3 regions of the Mycobacterium sp. IDUB_36 genome follow, and region 3 is predicted to be linked to each of the others. Evidence: predicted binding sites of a transcription regulator. Region 3 holds the regulator's gene; each other region holds the start of a gene.
The links. The regulator LexA, encoded in region 3, represses DNA repair genes until DNA is damaged. The targets are predictions, from matches to a motif close to CGAACANNTGTTCG.
Positions count from the first base shown of each region.

Region 1 (6,893 bases), 2.7 Mb from region 3:
GAATGTGCAGCGCGATAGCGCCGCCGATCACCTCGGCCACATCGGTGGCCATCGCGACGACTTCGGCCTGCAGCCAGAACGCCAGCCGGGCCGGGCGACTCAGCTTCTCGCCGATCGCTTCGGGCAAGGTGCGCCCGGTGACCAGGCCCAGCTTTGCCGAAAGGTATTGCACGAGACCGGCCATCACGTTCGCCAGGACGATCACCCAGAGCAGCGCGAAGCCGAATTGGGCGCCGGCGCTGATGTTCGCGGCCACATTGCCCGGGTCGACGTAGGCAATGGCGGCGACGAAGGCAGGGCCGAGCAGATACCACCCGGTCTTCAGCCGGGCACGGGTGTCCTGAGGCACCTAGCTCTCTTTCGATCGTCGAATAAGAAAGTTAGGTTAGCCGAACTGTCAGGACACCGAGTACAGCCCACGACCGGTGATCAGCGGGAGGTCCAGCGTGGTCCGGATTCCGGCCGGTGCGGCGACGACGGCGGGAATCGCGTTGACCACCCGCATCGCGGTGGCAACCAGGCCGGCGTGGTTGTGGTCGCCGTTGGGGCTGCTCAGGCAGACATCGATGGCGTACGACGGTTCGCCGGTGATCTCGACCCGGTAGCAACCGCCGGGCTGGGCCGGCTGCGGCCAGTCCGGGCACAGGTCCTCGCGCAACCGGGTGACGTGTTCGAGGACGACGACGGGATGACCGTCCACCATGCCCTGCACCTCGAACCGCAGTGCGGCGGCAGTGCCTTTAGAAATGTGCCCGGATGCGATGTCGAAGTCCTCGGGCGCCGGGACCCGCTCCTGGCGTTCGGTGACCGAGTCGAGTTCGACGCCCAGGCCCGCCGCGAGTTGGCGCACGACCGAACCCCAGGCCAGACTCAGCACGCCCGGCTGCAGCAGCATCGGGATGTCGTCGAGCGGCTTACCGAAGCCCATCACGTCGAACATCACCGCTGCGCTGTCATAGGTGGCGTAATCGACGATCTCCATGCAGCGGATCTGCTGGACGCTCTGGCACGTTCCGGCCAGCGCGAGCGGAATCAGATCGTTGGCGAAACCGGGATCGATGCCATTGACGAACAGGCTCGAATTGCCTTCGCGTGCAGCGTCTTCGATCGGCTTGAGCATGTTGTCCGGCAGCACCTGCCAAGGGTATTGCAGGAACACGGCGCTGCTGCCGACCACGTTGACACCGGCGGCCAGAATGCGCCGGTAATCCTCGAGTGCGTCGGGCAACCGATTGTCCGCCAGGGCGGTGTAGACCGCGCACTGCGGGCTGGTGGCCAGCACCGCGTCGAGGTCGGTGGTGGCCTTGACTCCTGTCGATACATCAAGGCCGGCAAGCTCTCCGGCATCCTTGCCGGCCTTGGCGTCGGAGGAGACCCAAACCCCGGTGAGTTCGTAATCCGGGTTGGTGATCAGCGCTTTGAGAGCGTGGATGCCGACGTTGCCAGTGCCGATTGCGGCGACTCTTATTGTCATGTCACAGATCCGGGATCGGTAGGTCGAGGTTGGGGAAGGTGATGCCGCCGTCGACTTCGATCACCTTGCCGGTCAGGTAGGCACCGGCGGGTGAGGCCAGATACACCGCGGCGGCGGCGATTTCGTCAGGTTGACCCAGCCTCCTGAGTGGCGTGGCCTTTTCCATCGGCTCCCTCAGCTCGTCGTTGGAGGCGACGACGTCCAGGGCGGACGTGGCGATCGAGCCGGGCGCGATCGCGTTGACCCGGACTCGCGGGCACAGGTCGAGCGCGGCGAGCCGGGTGTAGTGGGCGAGCGCGGCCTTGGCGGTCCCGTAGGCCGCGAAGCCGCGGCCCGCGACGCGTCCCATGGTCGAGGTGATGTTGATGATGCTGCCCGCGCCGGAGTGCTCGAGCATCAGCGGCACGGCGGCGGTGGTCAATGCGTGGGCGGTGGCGACGTTGAAGGTGAACGCGCTCTTGAGGTCTTTCGTCGAGGTGGTCAGCAGCCCGTTGGGCATGGTTCCGCCGACGTTGTTGACGACGATGTCCAGCCGCCCGAAGGCCTCGACCGCTTGGGCCGCCAGTTCGGCGGTGACCTCCGGCTGGGCCAGGTCTGCGGTGACGATGTGGGCTCGCCGGCCCGCGGCACGGATCTTGTCGGCAACGGCCTCTAGTTCGGATTGAGTGCGCGATGCGATCAGCACGTCGGCGCCGACATCGGCGAATGCCAGGGCGATGGCAGCGCCGAGACCGCGTCCGCCGCCGGTGACGATGGCAACTTGGTCGTCGAGTCGGAATTTGTCCAGGATCACGGGCGCCACCGTAACAAGCCGCCGACGGTCGGGGAACCCCATTTCTGAAACATGTTCTAGTTTCTTCACCCGGCTTCGGTAGGGCGTCATCGGGGATCCTGTCGGAGGGTGGCGCTACATTCGAATGTATGTTCGATTCGATGGATCTGACGACGACCGGCGAGTCGGTCGCGCTGATCGAACAGGCCCGCACCGCGGCGCGGGTGGAGGCCCAAGCCACGGCGAAGCGACTCAATGTGATCGCGGATCTCATGCAGCTGCGTTACCGCCAGCACGGGGACCGCTCGCAGTGGGTAGCCGATCTCTGGGATGAAATATCGGCGGAACTGGCTGCGGCCCTTCGGATCAGCCGAGCTCTGGCGTCGAGTTTCATGCGCGACGCCGAGACGATGCGCGAACGCCTACCCAAGGTCGGCGAGTGCCTGGCGGCCGGCGAGATCAACTACTCGATGTTCACCGTGATCGCCTGTCGCACCGCGTTGATCATCGACGAGGCGGCACTGGCCGCGGTCGACGAGCAGGTGGCACTGCGGGCGCCGCGCTGGCCGTCGCTGACCCGCGGCAAGATGGCGATGCGGGTGGACGCCATTGTGTCGCAGGTCGATCGGGACGCGATACGGCGGGCCGACAAAGAGATCAAGGACCGCTATCTGAATGTCTCGCGGTCGATGTCGGGTATCGCCGAGGTGTACGGAAACGTATTCGCCAGCACCGCGCAAGCCCTGGATCGCCGGCTGGACGAGCTGGCGGGCACAGTGTGCGAGGCTGATCCGCGAACCAAAGCGCAGCGGCGGGCGGACGCCCTGGCCGCCTTGGTGGCGGGTGCCGACCGGATGATGTGCACGTGCGGCGATTCTGGCTGCACCGCCATGCGGGGCCGACTGCGCAACCGCAATGTGGTCATCCACATCGTGGCCGAGCAGGCCAGCGCCGACGGCACCGGCAGCGCGCCCGGCTACATGGCCGGCGTCGACGAGTTGATTCCGCCGCAGGTGATTGCCGAGCTGGCGAAGTCGGCGACACTGCGGCCGTTGGCATTTCCGGCCGCGGTTGAGCCGGGTTACTCGCCGTCGGCGAAATTGGCCGACTTCGTCCGCTGCCGCGATCTGACCTGTCGCGCACCGGGTTGCGATCGGCCCGCAACGCGCTGCGACATCGACCACACGATTCCCTACGCCGACGGCGGCCGGACGCATCCGTCCAATTTGAAGTGCCTATGCCGGAAACATCATCTGCTCAAGACCTTTTGGGGCTGGCGCGATCAGCAACTCAGCGATGGCACGGTGATCTGGCGGCTGCCGGCGGGGCAGACCTATGTGACGAGCCCCGGGAGTGCGATCCTGTTCCCGGCGCTGACGGCACCGACCGGGGACGTGTCCGACGCCAAGCGGACGCGCGAGACGCCGTGCGGCGATCGTGCGGCGATGATGCCGACTCGTCGGCGTACCCGGGCCCAGCATCGGTCACAGCGAATTACCGCTGAGCGCAACCGCAATCGCGACGACCGGCTGGCGCGGCAACGCACCGTGCCGAATGCCGGCGGGTTATCCGGGGACGACCCGCCGCCGTTCTAGGCTGTGGCGTTGGAGCGCGACTTGTACTGCGGGCAGTAGGCCGACACGGCGACCCCGATGAAGAAGCTGGATTGGCTGACGTTGAGATCGGTGTCACCGACCAACTTCATGGCCAGCGCGCTTGCGTTGTAGTGCTTGTCCAACCCGTCGCACACCATGTGAGCCTCGGCGAGCATCGCATCGCGGTTGTCGTCGTTGATCACGATGTTGCGCTTGGCGAGGGCCACCACCACCGCGTCATCGGTGGCATCGGCTGACGCCGGCGACGCGCACGCCAGGGTGACGGCCACCGCGGACAACAGCGTCGCCCACCTGGTACATCGAACTTTCATGTGCTGACGTTAATCCAGATCACACCACTTCGCGCGGCGAATCGACCGCAGGTGACGCGATGCCCGACGCGCGTAGCAGGACCGCCAGCACCACCGCGGCCAGCAGCAGCGCCGGGACATCACCCCACAAGTCCCCATGTGGTGTTGTCCCTTGACCGACTCGACGGCCATCACCAGAGCGTGCACCACACTCGACCACACGGTGAACCAGATCAGGCTGACATGGGCCTCAGGCCGCCTAGCCGCGTTGAACAGGAACAGTCCCAGCGTCACGTACAGCCCGACGATCATCATGAAGTAATCGGAGTGGTGCGCCGGACCGTGATGCCATGCCCATCCCGATGGCCACACCACTGCCAGTGGTTAGACGAGCAACATCACCGTGCCGAAGAAGACGAGTGCGACCTGGAGCAGCCGGTAGCTGGTCGATTGCGTCACGGGATCTCCAAACGTACTGTGCTTCAGCTGGTTTCGTTAACCCCAGCTTCCGGGGGTGCCCTGCGGCACCTGCTGGCCCAGCCAGTTGCAGGGCATCATCGTCCGCCAAGCGGTGAAGGCGCACTGCTGTTCAGGGGTCAGCGGACTGCCACCGGCGCACTGAGGTGTGTCCCGAGTGCCGCAGATCGGGGGATCGGCGTGGCCGGGCGGAGCCGCTCCGATCACGCCGTACATCACAGCGGCTGCCACGATCGCGAGCCCCGCTATTGCCTTCCGTAGATGACCCATGTCGAGCTACTTCCCGAACGCGGCCCGGATCTGGCCGCACTGGACCGGACGATACCTCCGGCTCGCGCGGGCACGCTGTGGAAACAGCAAAATTCTCGTCTACCGAAAGCCGGACACAGCCGATCGTGCGTCGGTAATGCGTTCTAGCGCTTGGCGGCCGACTTCTTGGCGGGAGCCTTTTTCGCCGCCGACTTTTTCGCAGCGGTTTTGGCCGGGGCCTTCTTGGCGGGCGCTTTCTTGGCAGCGGTCTTTGCGGCCGGAGCCTTCTTGGCCGGTGCCTTGTCGCCGCCGGAGCGTGCTTTCACGCTGGCCTCGAGTTTGGCCAGCAGGTCGGAGACGTCTTCGGTCTCGTCGAGCTCCTTCGGCTGCTCCTCGGTGGTAAAGGCCTCGCCACCTTCGAGTTTGGCCTGCACCAACTCGTGCAGGTGTGCCTGGTAGTCGTCGTGGTAGCGGTCGGGATTGAACTCGTCAGCCATCGATTCGACCACCTGGCCCGCCATTTTGAGCTCGGCAGGCTTGACCTCGACCTTCTTGTCCAGCACCGGAAAATCGGGGTCTCGGATCTCGTCGGGCCACAGCAGCGTGTGGATGACCATGATCTCCCGCTTGCCGAAGTCCTTGACCCGCAACGCCGCAAGCCGTGTCTTGTTGCGCAGTGCGAAGTGGACGATGGCCACCCGGTCGGTATCGGCCAGCGTCTTGGCCAGCAGCACATAGGATTTCGTCGATTTGCCGTCGGGCTCGAGAAAATAGCTCCGGTCGTACATCATCGGGTCGAGCTCACTGGCCGGGACGAATTCCAGCACCTCGATCTCGCGGCTGCGCTCTTCGGGCAGCGTCGCGATGTCGTCGTCGGTGATGATCACCATCTGACCGTCGTCGGATTCGTAGGCCCGCGCGATGTCGCGGTACTCGACGACTTCACCGTCGACTTCGCACACTCGCTTGTACCGGATGCGGCCGTTGTCCTTGGCATGCACCTGGTGGAACTTGACGTCGTGGTCCTGGGTCGCGCTGTAAACCTTGACTGGGACGTTGACCAGCCCGAAAGAGATGGAGCCCTTCCAGATCGAACGCATGCTGCCAGTATGCCCACAGGAGGGGGCGGATACGCGTCTATCGCTGCTGCGCCGCGGCGGTCAACGCCTCACGGTCCGGCAGATCGGCGCCGGCGCGGCCAACGGTCACCGCCGCCACGGCACTCCCGGCCTCCAGCGCGGCGGTCAGGGCCTCGAGGTCGAGTGCGGCGAGTTCGGCCCTCCGCTCGGCGCCCAGCAGTCCCTGCGCCCACAGGGCGTCGAGCAGTCCGACCATGAACGAATCACCGGCGCCCACGGTGTCGACGACCCGAGACGACCGGGCCGGAACCCGCACCGCGCCGGCCGCGCACACGGCCTCGGCGCCCTGATCGGCCATGGTCACCGCGACGATCGCCGGACCGAGCGCCTGCCAGGTCCGGGCGACGTCCTCCGGCTCCCGATCAGGGTGCAGCCAGCGCAAGTCCTCGTCGCTGACCTTGACGATGTCGCTGCGTTCGACGAGATGCTCGATGCGGGTGCGGGCCAGTTCCCGGTCGGCGATCAATGACGGCCGCACGTTGGGATCGAAGCTGACGGTGGCCGACACCCGGTAGGCGTCGACCAACGCGGCGACCGCCAAACAGCCCGGATCGTGCACCGCGGCAATGGATCCGGTGTGCACGAACAGCGGCGGTGGGACCGGCGGCGTACCGGACAGTTGCCAGTCCAGGTCGAATTCATAGCTGGCGGAGCCGTCTTGGGCGACCGTGGCGCGTGCCGTGGTCGTTCGCGCCGCACTGTCGCTGCCCGAAACAAGTTGCGCCCCGGACGCTTTGACGTATTCGGTAATCCGGCGACCGTAGGCGTCGTCGCCGATGTGGGTGAGGAAGTCGACGTCGCGGCCCAGCCGGGCGAGTCCGACCGCGACGTTGAGCGGACTCCCGCCGACATGCTCGCCGATCACCTGGTGACCGT
Region 1 is NZ_JBVAXH010000001.1:3,173,887-3,180,779, forward strand. It holds gene ACZYW1_RS15775 (Nramp family divalent metal transporter) at 1-349, opposite strand, end outside; gene ACZYW1_RS15780 (NAD(P)H-dependent amine dehydrogenase family protein) at 398-1,474, opposite strand; gene ACZYW1_RS15785 (SDR family oxidoreductase) at 1,476-2,267, opposite strand; gene ACZYW1_RS15790 (HNH endonuclease signature motif containing protein) at 2,408-3,841, shown strand; gene ACZYW1_RS15795 (DUF732 domain-containing protein) at 3,838-4,173, opposite strand; partial or broken gene ACZYW1_RS15800 (DUF6632 domain-containing protein) at 4,193-4,533, opposite strand; gene ACZYW1_RS15805 (hypothetical protein) at 4,648-4,899, opposite strand; gene ku (non-homologous end joining protein Ku) at 5,043-5,978, opposite strand; gene ACZYW1_RS15815 (carbohydrate kinase family protein) at 6,016-6,893, opposite strand, start outside.
Region 1: ACZYW1_RS15790 (HNH endonuclease signature motif containing protein) is a predicted target of LexA. The motif match lies at 2,389-2,402, and genes of this name have one in related genera.

Region 2 (6,893 bases), 620 kb from region 3:
CTCGGTGACCAACAACTCGTTGCCGTGCCGGTCGACCGCACCGGCATAGCCGTGCAGCACCGAGACGCCGGCGGCGCCCACCGCGGCATCGGTCTGGCCGTTGCGCCAGGCCCGGCCCATGGTGTCGGTGATGACGACGCCGACGGTGACGCCGAGGCTCTCCCGCAGGCCGGCTCGCAGGGCGGCGGCGCTGCCGTCGGGATCGACTGGGAGCAAAGCCAACTCGTCGGTGCCGATGTTGGACCCGTCGACGCCGGACGCGGCCTGCACGACACCCAGCCCGTTCTCGGTGATCAGCGTCCTGCCCTTGCGGGCCAGCACCCGCACGGACTCCGCGTCGACCAGCTTGCGGCGCAACGTGTCTCGTTCCTCGGGGTCTTCCGGGGCGGGCACCAACCGGCCTTCGCACTTGGACAGCACCTTGCTGGTGACGACCAGCACGTCGCCGTCGCGTAGCCAGGGCGCGGCCGTCGCGAGCGCGGCGCCGAGGTCGTCTCCCGGCCGGAATTCGGGAAGCCCCGTCACCGGCAGGATCTCGATCGGCGACGCGGTGCCGTGCTCGGTCATCTGGCGCCGCTCCTCAGCATTGCCATGCGATGCATCGTCGCCGGCGCGGTCATCTCGCCACCCCCGCTAGATCCAGCCCGGCCTTGACCATCTCGGCCGTCGTCGGGGGGTCGGTCATCAGCAACGGCACCGAGCGCACCGCGATCCCGTCGATGTCGGCGTGGTCGCCGTCGTGAATCAACCAGCAGTCCAGGATGCCCGTTCCCGCCCGCGCGCCGTGATATTGGCCGACGGCCTCCGCGGTGGAATCCACGCCGATGACCTTCAGGCACTCATCGGCCATCCCGCGCAACGGCTTTCCGTCGATGATCGGGGAGTAGCCGACGACCGGTGCGCTGGTCGACCGCAATGCCGAACGGATCCCGGGTACCGCCAGGATCGCCCCGACGCTGACCACCGGATTCGACGGCGCGATCAGGACGACGTCGGCGTCGGCGATGGAATCGGTGGCTTCGATTGTGGCAGTTGCCTTTTCGGCACCCACGAAGGCGAAGCTGTGGGTGGGCAGTTGCGCGCGGTAGCGCACCCACCACTCCTGGAAATGTATCGCGCGCTGACTGCCGTCGTCGGGATCGGTGATCACGACGTGTGTTTCGCAGCGATCGTCGCTTGCCGGCAGCAGCCGGGCGCCGGGTTGCCATCGGTCGCACAACGCCGCGGTCACCTGCGACAGGGGGTAGCCGGCGCGCAGCATCTGGCTGCGCACCAGATGGGTGGCCAGGTCCCGGTCGCCGAGCTGAAACCAGTCCGGCTGTACGCCATAGGCCACGAGTTCCTCTTTGGCGTGCCAGGTTTCACCGCGATGGCCCCAGCCGCGCTCGGGGTCGATGCCACCGCCCAGGGTGTACATGCAGGTGTCCAGGTCCGGGCAGATGCGCACGCCGTGCATCCAGGCGTCGTCGCCGATGTTGACGACCGCCGTCAACTCGTGATCACCGTCATTCGCAGAGGCGGAGGCGAATTGGCCGAGACCGAGAAGCTGCTGCACCCCGAGCAGGAAGCGCGCGCCGCCCACCCCGCCGACCAGAACCGTCACCTTCACACCGCACGACAGTACGCGCGGCCGGCGGACCGACGCCCGGATGAGTCGGTAAGCCGACACGCGGGCATGGTGCCGGAATGCCTTGTGTGACTGGTGTGACCGACTCGCCACGCCCCATCGGCCTCAGTGCCGCAAAAAATAGGTCACGAGATGATATGGAAATCTGTCCAATCGCTTGCGAATCGACTCTTACCCGTGTGTAATCACAGCAGTGTCATTTCGGTTGGCCGGCCGGATTCGGTGTCGCAGACCGAGATTCGATCAAATGTTCGAATCGGGATGACCGACATCAAAACAGTGGTGACATTCGTGTGATCTACGAAACCAGGTGAGGAGGCGGAGCATGTCCTATGAACACCTTCGGGGGCTAATGGGAGGAACACCGCACACCGCTCCCGGTCTGCCGTTGACAGGGGTATCCCAAAGGCCCCATTTGAGTTTGGTTCCCGACGCTTTCGAAGACGAATTCGAGGCAATCGAGGAAGCAACCGATCAGTGGCAAGACCGTGCGTTGTGCGCTCAGACGGATCCGGAAGCGTTCTTCCCCGAGAAGGGCGGCTCCACTCGCGAGGCCAAGAAAATCTGCCTCGGCTGCGAGGTTCGAAGTGAATGCCTGGAGTACGCGCTGGGCCATGACGAGCGCTTCGGCATCTGGGGTGGGCTTTCCGAGCGTGAGCGTCGTCGCCTCAAGCGCGGAATCGTCTGACCTACAGGGCTTGACGAATAGCGGATGACCCGCTGAGCCCGGCTTCGGCTGAGCTCGCGGTCGTCCGCTATTCGTCTTCCATCGTCGGATCGATCACCGACGGTTCGACGTCCAGGTACGTGGCCACCTGTGCCACCAGGATCTCATGCAGCAATTCAGCCAGTTCGACGGTGTCTTTCGCCCGTCGCTCGATCGGCTTGCGAAACAACACAACTCGCGCGCGCGTGGCGCTGCCGCGCACGTCGACGCCCGCGGCGATCAGACGGGCCAGCGCGATCGGCCCGTCGGCGACCACCTCCGGTGGCCACTGCACGTTGCCCGGATCCTTGGCCGAGATGCGGGGGATCTCGTCGACGGCCACGTCGAGCCCGGACAGCCGCTCCTGCCAGCGTCGCTCGATCGGCTCGTAGGCCTCGAGGACGGCCATGTCGAACCGCTCGGCGCGGCTACGCCAACCCGGCACCGTCGGCGGCAGCAGGGGTCCGCGCATATCGCGGCCGCGGCGCGAGACCCTCTTACCCGTCGGGCGGCGGCCGCGCGGGGAGCTGCGCGAATCGCTCACTCGGCGATGGTAACGGTTGGGCATCCTGGCCCGACCCATTGCGCGTGTCCGCCGCCGTGTGGACGTTTTCGCACGATAACCTCTCGATCGTGAACGTTCCTCGTCGCTGCTGCCGGCCAGGGTGTCCGCATTACGCGGTCGCGACGTTGACCTTCGTGTACTCGGACTCCACCGCGGTCGTCGGCCCGCTGGCCGTCGCCAGCGAACCCCACTCGTGGGACCTCTGCGTAAGCCACGCCGGCCGCATCACCGCCCCGCGCGGGTGGGACCTGGTCCGGCACGCCGGTCCGTTGGCCACCAACCCCGACGAAGACGATCTGATCGCGCTGGCCGAAGCCGTGCGGGAGGGACGCGACGTCGCCGCCGGTGGCGGCACGGTGAACGGATTCCACGAGGTCGCCGGCCAGTTGACCGCCGCACCGGCCGAGGCGCCGGCCGCCGGTGTGCTGACGTCCGCTGCTCCCCGCCCGGCCACCAACGGCCGCCGGCGCGGTCATCTCCGGGTGCTGCCCGACCCGTCGGAGTAGTTTTCTGCATCGCGTCTGCCTCCAGGGCGCAGAAGTGCGGGTGCTCGAACAGAGTCACGCATGAGCTCCTCAACGGACCGTGCCGGTCCGCATCGTCGCCCGGCTAGGCTTGACGGGCTACACGTCCCCGTCGTCAGGAGCCCTCTCGATGTCTCGGCCCGCTGCGGCTGTTCACCGTGTGATCAAGGCGTATGACGTGCGAGGTCTGGTCGGCACCGAGATCGACGAGGCGTTCGTGCACGACGTCGGCGCCGCCTTTGCCCGGCTGATGCGCAGCGAGGGCGCCGGCCGCGTCGTCATCGGCTACGACATGCGCGACAGCTCGCCTTCGTTGGCCGCCGCCTTCGCCGACGGTGTCACCGGCCAGGGTCTGGACGTGGTCCGGATCGGGCTGGCGTCGACCGATCAGCTCTACTTCGCTTCCGGACGGCTCGACTGCCCCGGCGCGATGTTCACCGCGAGCCACAACCCGGCTGCCTACAACGGCATCAAACTGTGCCGGGCCGGCGCCAAGCCCGTCGGCGCCGACACCGGGCTGGCCACCATCAGCGACGACCTGATCGCCGGCGTCGCATCGCACGAGGGCGCCGCCGGCACCGTCACCGACCACGACCTGCTGGCCGAGTACGGCGAATTCCTGCGCTCGCTGGTCGACACCGGCGGGCTGCGCCCACTGCGGGTAGCCGTCGACGCCGGCAACGGGATGGCGGGCCACACCGCACCCGCGGTGCTCGGCGTAATCGACTCGCTCACCCTGCTGCCGCTGTACTTCGACCTCGACGGCTCGTTCCCCAACCACGAGGCCAATCCGCTGGACCCGGCCAACCTCGTCGACCTGCAGAAGTTCGTCGTCGAGAACGGTGCCGACATCGGGCTGGCTTTCGACGGCGACGCCGACCGGTGCTTCGTCATCGACGAGCGCGGCCTGGCGGTGTCACCGTCGACGGTGACGGCACTGGTCGCCGCCCGCGAACTGAGCCGCGAGATCGGTGCCACGGTGATCCACAACCTGATCACGTCGAAGGCCGTGCCGGAGTTGGTCATCGAGCGCGGCGGCACGCCGGTGCGCTCGCGGGTCGGACACTCCTACATCAAGGCGCTGATGGCCGAGACCGGCGCGATCTTCGGCGGCGAGCACTCGGCGCACTACTATTTCCGCGACTTCTGGGGTGCCGACTCGGGCATGCTGGCCGCGCTGTACGTACTGGCCGCGCTCGGCAACCAGGAGCGACCGCTGTCCGAGCTGACCGCCGACTACCAGCGCTATGAGGCGTCCGGCGAAATCAACTTCACCGTCCAGGATTCCGCCTCATGCGTCGAAGCGGTGCTCAAGGCGTTCGGCAACCGCATTCATTCGCTCGACCACCTCGACGGGGTCACCGTCGATCTCGGTGAAGGCAGCTGGTTCAACCTGCGCACCTCCAACACCGAACCGCTGCTGCGCCTGAACGTCGAGGGCCGATGCGCCGAGGACGTGGACGCGGTCGTCGAGCAGGTGGCCGCGGAGATCCGCGCGCAGGTCAGCCAGCCGGAGGCGGTGACGTGAACGCGGCCCAGGCCGCGATCGACCTCGACGACATCGACGGCCTGCTCGGCGCCGACCGCGAAGGGCTGCTGCGGGCGGCGTCGTCGTCAGGCGCGCATGTGCGGGCGGTGGCCGCGGCGGTCGAGGAAGGCGCCCTCGACTCCGTGCGCGACGCGCTGGACCGTCCGCGCACGTTGATCTGGGTGGCGGGGCGCGGCGCCGCCGACACGGCGGGCACCATGCTGGCCGCGACGGTGGGGGGTTCGGCGCCCGCGCCGATCGTGGTTGCGGCCGAGGCCCCGCCGTGGATCGGACCGCTCGACGTGCTGATCGTGGCCGGCGACGATCCCGAGGATCCGGCGCTGGTCGGAGCCGTCGCGAGCGGGGTGCGCCGCGGCGCGCGCGTGGTGGTCGCCGCACCCTACGAGGGCCCGCTGCGCGACATGAGCGCGGGCCGGGTCGCGGTGCTCGAACCCCGGTTACCGGTCGTGCCCGAGTTCGCGCTCTGCCGATACCTGGCCGTCGGGCTGGCCGTGCTGGAAAGCGTCGATCCCCGGTTGCGGGTGGACCTGGCCGCACTGGCCGACGAGCTGGACGCGGAAGCGTTGCGTAACAGCGCCAGTCGCGAACTGTTCACCAATCCGGCCAAGGCGTTGGCCGAGCGCACGTCGCGGCGGCGGTTGGTGCTGGCCGGCGACGGCGCGGCGACGCTGGCGTTGGCCCGCCACGGTTCGGCGGTGCTGCTCCGGGTAGCCCACGAGGTGGCCGCGGCCAGCGGGATGGCGGACGCGTTGATCGCGCTACGGGCCGGGCCGGGACCGGCGTTCGTCGACCCGACGGAATCGCTGTTCCACGACGAGGAGATCGACGGTCCGATCACCGACCGGCTGCGGGTTTTGGTGTTGACGCTGGATGCCGAGCGGCCGGTGGTGGCGTCCCGGGTCGCCGGTCTGCACGACGTCGACCTGGTCGGTGCCGAGGATGTCCCGGACCCGCCCGACGGTCTCGCGCCGCGGCCCGGCGCGCAGCGGGCTGAGCAGCAGCTGGCGATATTGTCTGTCCGGCTGGAGATGGCGGCGGTTTATTTGCGGCTGGTGCGGGGATAACTGGTTCTGAGGTAATGGCAAGTGCAGGTATTACGCGGCGCGATACGGACATACGCGTGGGGGTCACGGACCGCCATCGCGGAGTTCACTGGTCGCCCGGTACCTGCCGCGCACCCCGAAGCTGAGCTGTGGTTGGGCGCCAACCCGGGCGACCCGTCCTGGCTGCAAGAGCCCGACGGCGAAGTCTCGTTGCTGCAGGCGGTGGACACAGATCCCGAGGGCCAGCTCGGCGCCGCGGCCCGCGCCCAGTTCGGTGACACCCTGCCGTTTCTGGTCAAAGTGCTCGCCGCGGACGAACCACTGTCGCTGCAGGCGCACCCCAGCGCCGACCAGGCCGCCGAGGGTTACCGGCGCGAGGAGCGGCTGGGCATCCCGACCAACTCGCCGGTACGCAACTACCGCGACGCCAGCCACAAGCCCGAGCTGCTGGTTGCGCTGCAGCAATTCGAGGCGCTGGCCGGATTTCGTCCCGCCGCCCAGACCATCGAGCTACTGCGCGCTCTGGCGGTGTCCGACCTCGACCCCTACATCGACCTGCTGAACGACCAGTCCGACGCCGACGGGCTGCGGGCATTGTTCACCACCTGGATCACCGCGCCGCAGCCCCACGTCGACACGCTGGTGACATCGGTCCTGGACGGCGCGATCAGCTACCTGAGTTCCGGTGCAACGCAATTCGCCGCCGAGGCCAAGACCGTGCTGGAGCTGGGCGAGCGGTATCCCGGCGACGCGGGGGTGCTGGCCGCGTTACTGCTCAACCGGATCACGCTCGGCCCGGGGGAGGGCATCTACCTGTCGGCGGGAAACCTGCACGCTTACCTGCGCGGCGTCGGCCTGGAGGTGATGGCAAACTCCGAC
Region 2 is NZ_JBVAXH010000001.1:1,126,029-1,132,921, reverse strand. It holds gene ACZYW1_RS05550 (coenzyme F420-0:L-glutamate ligase) at 1-567, opposite strand, end outside; gene cofD (2-phospho-L-lactate transferase) at 617-1,609, opposite strand; gene ACZYW1_RS05540 (WhiB family transcriptional regulator) at 1,953-2,315, shown strand; gene ACZYW1_RS05535 (metallopeptidase family protein) at 2,383-2,805, opposite strand; gene ACZYW1_RS05530 (DUF3499 domain-containing protein) at 2,967-3,404, shown strand; gene ACZYW1_RS05525 (phosphomannomutase/phosphoglucomutase) at 3,553-4,950, shown strand; gene ACZYW1_RS05520 (TobH protein) at 4,947-6,035, shown strand; gene manA (mannose-6-phosphate isomerase, class I) at 6,057-6,893, shown strand, end outside.
Region 2: cofD (2-phospho-L-lactate transferase) is a predicted target of LexA. The motif match lies at 1,868-1,881, and genes of this name have one in related genera.

Region 3 (6,893 bases):
AGCGACGTCACCTCCTTGGCCGTCGGCGTCAGGCCGATCTGCGTCGTCGCCAATTCAAGTTCGATCGTGGCGCCGTCGGCGATATATCTGCCGACCTCGATCTCGGTGACGCCACTCGGATGCGCCAGCACGAATTCGACTTCGTTGTAACGCGGTACGCGGAGGTAGCCCGACTCGGCGTGCAGTGGCAGACCGTCGGCGGCTCCCCTGGTCTTCTGGCCGTACACCAGAAACGGCTTGCCCACGTGGGAGAAGGTGACTTCCTCGAGATAGTCGAACGGCTCGATGGTCGGGTATTCGCCCGATCCACGTCCCCGCCAACTACCCAGCAACGGCGCTAAGGCTGTCAGGTTGGGGTGCAGGTCGGGCGGCATCCCGCCAGCCTAACCCCGCGACAACGCCGCCCGACGCCGACTGCTGCGGGTAGTGACACTGCACGTCAAGCGACGTGAACGTCGGGCGTGCGGACACGCTCCGGCCGAAATCCCCTGCCGACAACGATCGGCGGAATGAACTGCAGCGGTCCGCGTCCCACGAATTTCGGGACCGATATCCGCGAGAGGTCGCCGGTCAGATTCTTCTCGATCGCGTTGTCCTGCACGAAGATTTGGCCGGCCTGGATGATCCGGGCGGGAAGCTCGCGGCGGCGCTGCACCTTGGCGAGATCAGCTTCGGTGAGGTGACCTTTCGACAGCGGGCCGGCCAGGATGTTGGCGGCGGCAACGGCGTCGGCCACCGCCAGATTGATGCCGACCCCGCCGGCCGGCGACATCGCATGTGCGGCATCGCCGATACACAGCAGGCCTTCGCGCCACCAGGTCTTGAGCCGATCCACCCGCACATCGAGCTGGCTGGTGTCATCCCAGGAATGCAGATCGTCGACGTGTTCGGCCAGCTGCGGCTGCACAGACACCAGCCGCTGCTTGAACGCGTCCAGCGAACCGTCCCTGGGGTTTTCACCTTTAGGGACCAGGTATGCGACCTGCCAGTAGTCGCCGCGATAGATCATGGCCATCATCAGGCCGCGGCGCAGCACCCCGATGAGTTCCCGCGGGTCGCCAGGCCGCCAGTTCAGCCGAAACCACAACACATCTATCGGTGAGTGCGCGGCCGCCAACTCCAGCCCGGCCACGGCCCGCACCGCCGATCGACGTCCGTCAGCCCCGATGACGAGCTGCGAGTGCACTTCCAACTCGGGTGTGCGAACCCCGACCACCCGATCGCCGTCGAGGATGAGATCGGTGACCTCGGCGTTGCGAATCAGCCTGAATTCCGGATACGCGCTTGCCTTTTCGGCCAGGAAGTCCAAAAAATCCCACTGCGGCATCAGGGCGATGTACGGCTGTTTCAGGCCGAGCCACTTCAGCGCGCTGAAGTTTCCGAAGGTGCGCAGGGTGCCGTCGGTGTCGAAAACGACACGGTTGATTTTGGTGTGCGGGAGGCGCAGAAACTCGTCGATCAGCCCGAGCTCGTCGATGACCCGCAGCGTGCTCGGATGCACAGTATCGCCGCGGAAGTCACGCAGAAAGTCGTTGTGCTTCTCCAACACGGTGACGTCGATCCCCGCGCGGGCCAGCAGTAGCGCGTGGACCATGCCCGCGGGACCGCCGCCGGCAACACAGACCTGGGTTCGCACCACCTGCGTCATGGTCCGACAGTACGACCTCGGTCAACCGGACGCCGGCACCTTCCGGTGGGCGCGGAGCGCTTTGATCTCGCGCTCGAAATCTGCTGCGGACTCGAAGGACCGGTACACCGAAGCGAATCGCAGATAAGCCACTTCGTCGAGGTCGCGAAGCGGGCCGAGAATCGCAAGGCCGACTTCGTTACTGGGGACTTCCGGCGACCCGCCGGCCCGAACCGTGTCTTCGACCTGTTGCGCGAGCAGGCTCAGCGCGTCGTCGTCGACGTGCCGGCCCTGGCACGCGCGCCGCACCCCGCGCATCACCTTTTCCCGGCTGAACGGTTCCGTCACGCCACTGCGCTTCACCACTGCCAACACCGCGGTCTCCACGGTGGTGAATCGCCGGCCGCATTCGGGGCATGAGCGGCGGCGCCGAATCGCCTGTCCCTCATCGGCTTCACGGGAGTCGACGACTCGCGAATCGGGATGCCGACAGAACGGGCAGTGCATGGCCGCTCCTTCGCCGCACGGACTTGGGAGTGTCCCAATCCACTCCGAGCCTACCCGCGCGGTCGGGCAGCGGCCTAGCATCACCGGGTGTCGCAGCTGGTAAACGGCTCAGCCCACCGGCGCAATCAGCGTCTGCCCGGCCGTGACCGCCGAGGAGTCGAGCTCGTTGAGCTCGCGGATGCGGGCGGTGACCTGACTGGTCGGCGCGTCCGGGGCCACCCGGGCCGCCAGATGCTGCAACGTCTCCCCCGGCTCGACCCGGACGACAGCCAGCTGGTCAGGCATCTGCACAGCGGCTTTTTGAGGACCGGCGTGCAGCATGCCGCCGAAGTGCGCCACGAATCCCAGCCACACCGTGATGCCGGCGGCGATCATGGCGAGCGCCACCGTGGTGGCCGGAGTGATCGGACGCGGCCGGTGCGACGCGTTCGACATCAGGACTCCGGTACCCCGGTATCGCGGCGGTGCGGCGACGGGCCGCGACGGCTGCGGCCCACGGGACCCCGGGCGGCCGCTGCGGCCGGCCGGTCGCACCTGAACCGGGCGAACCCGGGTCTGTGGGCTCCGCGAGGTTGTCTCGATCTGCATCATGTGCGTTCCTCCAGTCGGCTCGTGGTCGATCACTTGTTCGAAGAGTAGTCGATAGTGTGTTCGAAAACCGAACATGTGATCGAACTGTTGCACACGCTGATGACCATAAAGCGGCCCTCCGACAAGTTCGACCGGTCTGACCAGGCCAGAATCGCGACATGCGTCGAACACATGTTTGATATCGAGGCGAAATGCCGCTACATTCGTCCGTATGAGCGATAGCGATACACCGCACGCCGAGCTTGAACGGCCCACTCGACCTGCGGAATCAGGGCTGACACCGCGCCAACGCACCATCCTCGACGTCATCCGCGCCTCGGTCACCAGTCGCGGTTATCCGCCGAGCATCCGGGAAATCGGCGACGCGGTCGGCCTCACTTCGACCTCGTCCGTCGCTCATCAGCTGCGCACGCTGGAGAAGAAGGGCTACCTCCGCCGCGACCCGAATCGACCGCGCGCCGTCGACGTCCGCTCCGCCGAGGACGTGTCGCGGCCGCCGGTGGTGACCGACGTCGCCGGCTCGGACGCGCTACCGGAACCGACCTACGTCCCGGTGCTGGGCAGGATTGCCGCCGGTGGGCCGATCCTGGCCGAGGAGGCCGTCGAAGACGTCTTCCCGTTGCCTCGCGAACTCGTCGGCGAAGGTGCGCTGTTTCTGCTCAAGGTGGTCGGTGAATCGATGGTCGACGCCGCCATCTGCGACGGCGACTGGGTGGTTGTGCGTCAGCAGAACGTCGCCGACAACGGCGACATCGTGGCCGCGATGATCGACGGGGAAGCCACCGTCAAGACGTTCAAACGCACCAGCGGCCAAGTCTGGCTGATGCCCCACAACCCGGCGTTCGACCCCATCCCGGGCAACGACGCCGCCGTGCTCGGCAAGGTCGTCACGGTCATCCGTAAAATCTGACCGACTGAAGCGGGTCTATCCGGCCCTGTGAAAGCCGTTCGCCTTGGCGACTTCCTCTGTGGCGAACCAGATTTCGGCCTGGGTGTCTTCGTACAACCCACTATCGGGCATGTAGTAGAGCCCTGAGCTGGCATTGGCCTTGACGGGGTATCCGTCCGGGACCTGATACGGGTCGTCCATCGGAAGATGAATCGCCAACTGCCCCGGCGCAATTCGCGCGATGGGGACGGCCTCTGTGACGAGGGCATCCTCACCGTCATCGGCAGCGTGCCGTCCTCCCCGGCTGTCGCCCGCGATCGGAATCCCGGTCGGGTCGGTGTCGACATCGTCGGTGTCCGCATCGAACTGCTGATCGGAACCGTGGTCGAAGCCGGCGGCGTGGTCGAATTCGTCGGCGCGGTCGAACTCGTCGGCCTGATCAAACTCCGCGTCGCGGTCGAACTCGTCGTCGTGATCGAACTCGTCGTCGTGGTCGAGCTCGTCGAACTCGGAAAGCTGATCAGGACTGTCGGTTTCGTCGTCGGCGAGCAACTCGTCGACCAGACTTCGCTGGCTCGGCGGCATCCACGCACTCGACGGTTGATTGGGCAGCCGGACCGTCCGCGGCCGCGGCGGACGGTAGTCGCTGGACAGACTCGACGACGCCAGATCGCTGTCGCCCTCCGGGGACCACTGTGACACCGACTCGGTCGCCGGTTCGTAGCCGGCGTCGTCGGAATCGCCGAGAGCGTCGGACCGGCCGCGTCGGGCGGCCCGACGCCGCGCCCACCACCGCGCCAGCAGCGCCACCAGGCCGATCAACAACAGCCCGGCGGCTCCCGCCAACAGCCATACCTTGTGCCCGCTCAGCCAACTGGTCCCGGCGTTGGGCGCTGCAGACCCGGCCGGGGCCTTCTGGCCGGGCACCTGCAAGCCGGACAGCGCCGATGCCAAGTTGGCCGGTTGGGTGGTGTAGCTGTTCTTGGTCTTGTTCCAGGCGATCTGGCCACCGGTGAACTTCTGCGTGACGATGTCCTTGGCGATCGTCTGATCCCCCACCGGCGCGCCCAGCTTGCCGGTCGCGCCGAGGAGTTTCTCCCACGCGACCTTGATGGCGCCGCGCACGACGTACGCACCGTGGTCCGACGTCCAGAAGATCACCGGTTTGTCGGAGGCGGAGAACGCGCTGACCTTGCTGGCCGGCTTGATGCCGCCGTCGGCTTCGTTGGAGATCGGGAAACCGAGGTCGCTGTTGGCCGGTCCGCCCAGTGCCTCGTATTTGGTCAAGATGTCGGCCTGGACGGCATTCGCGCCGGTGGCGGGGCTGAAGAAGATCTTGCCGCCGGTGAAGTTCTGGGCGATCCCGTCGCTGCCGATCGGATACTGATCGCCCTGTTTCGCGCCCAACGGGCCGGCGGCTCCTCCGGCGGCGCGCCAGGCCATGTTGATGTCCGCGGTCGGGTCGACCGGCACTTGCAGCCCGCTGAGCTGACCGGCCAGATTCGGCGGAACAGTGGTGAAGGCTTTGGTCAGCCGGTTCCAGGACACCTTGCCGCCGCTGAACGCCTGGGTCGCGAGTTCACCGTCGTAGGTCTCGTCGCCGATCGGGACTCCCAGCGCCCCGCCGGAACTGCCGAGCTTGTCCCAGGCCGCGTTGATCGCACCGCGCACGACGAAAGCGCCGTGGTCGGCGGTCCAGTAGATCAGTGGTTTGTCGCTGGCCGAGAACGTGCTGACCCGACTGTCCGGGCCGGCCAGGCCACGCACCTCGCTGGTGATCGGGAAACCCAGGTCGGAGGCCGCCGGCCCGCCGAGCGCCTCATATTTGTCCAGGATGGCGCCCATCATCGACCGCGGGCCGGACGCCGGAGTGAAGAACATTTTGCCGTGCACGAAGTCTTGGGCGAATCCTTGACCCGCGACGTAGCACTCGCCCTGCTTGGCGCCGAGGTCGGAGGTGTCGCCGCCGGCTTCTTTCCAGGCTGCGGTGATCGCATTGTCGGCATCGCCGATCGGGGACGCATTCGCGGCGGGTGCCAGCAACGCCAGAAACGTGAAGCTCGCCGCGAGCGCGGCCAGACCACGCACGGTGCCCCCGAAGATGCCCGATCGTCGTCGCTGCCCTGTCATCCCGCCCTCCCCGCGGCCGCCCAGTCCAAATTCCGCGCCCGGTTTCGACCACCCTGCGGGTCGCCTCAACTGCTCTGTGAGCGGCCGCACCTGGGAAGTCATAGGACGACCCTACGGAATGGTCACCTTGTCGATGCCGAAATGTCGTCCACAGGGCCGGTTTGTGTCGCATTCTGCTTGTTCGGCCCTTAGATTACGGTGCCCCATATCCGGGGGCCACGGCGCGCCGATGTTGACGTGCCGGCTGCGCTGGAAAGGCCCTTGCGAGCCTTTGACCTCGCGTGAGGCAACCGCCGCCGCTTTGCCAGGCCCGGACGCTTTCCGCAGTCGACTTACTGCGCCCCTGATTCTCAGGGCCGTTGAATGGCGCCTATTCCACGCATCGTCGACAGGTTGCGTGAAAGTGCTTGAGGGCTAAGTCGATTTCGCGGTCAGACACCCAGACTGCGACCGATGATCTCTTTCATGATCTCGGTGGTGCCGCCGTAGATGGTCTGCACTCGCGCATCGAGATACGCACGTGCGACCGGGTATTCGCGCATGTAGCCGTAGCCACCATGCAGTTGCAGGCAGCGGTCGATCAGGTGCACCTGCTTCTCGGTGGCGTACCACTTGGCCATTGCGGCCTGTTCTGCGGTGAGCTTCTCCTCGAGGTGCAGGGCGATGAACTCGTCGACCATGATCCGCACCACGGTGGCCTCGGTGGCCAGTTCGGCAAGCAAGAACCGGCTGTTCTGGAAACTGCCGACCGGCTTGCCAAAGGCCTTGCGCTCCTTGGTGTATTGCAGGGTCTGCTCCAGCACCTGCTCCATGGCGGCGACGGCCATGATCGCGATCGAGATCCGCTCCTGGGGCAGGTTCTGCATCAGGTAGATGAAGCCCATGCCCTCTTCACCCAGCAAGTTTTCGGCGGGCACCTCGACGTCGGTGAACGACAGCTCGGCGGTGTCCTGCGCGTCCAGGCCGATCTTGTCGAGGTGGCGTCCGCGCTCGAAGCCCTTCATGCCGCGCTCGACGGCCAGCAGCGAAAAGCCTTGCGCGCCTTTGTCCGGGTCGGTCTGCGCCACGACGAGCACCAGGTCGGCGTTGATCCCGTTGGTGATGAACGTCTTCGATCCGTTGAGGATGTAGTGGTCACCCTGCTTGACC
Region 3 is NZ_JBVAXH010000001.1:502,779-509,671, forward strand. It holds gene ACZYW1_RS02380 (peroxynitrite isomerase) at 1-374, opposite strand, end outside; gene ACZYW1_RS02385 (FAD-dependent oxidoreductase) at 440-1,648, opposite strand; gene nrdR (transcriptional regulator NrdR) at 1,670-2,134, opposite strand; gene ACZYW1_RS02395 (LysM peptidoglycan-binding domain-containing protein) at 2,243-2,722, opposite strand; gene lexA (transcriptional repressor LexA) at 2,937-3,635, shown strand; gene ACZYW1_RS02405 (LGFP repeat-containing protein) at 3,651-5,744, opposite strand; gene ACZYW1_RS02410 (acyl-CoA dehydrogenase family protein) at 6,176-6,893, opposite strand, start outside.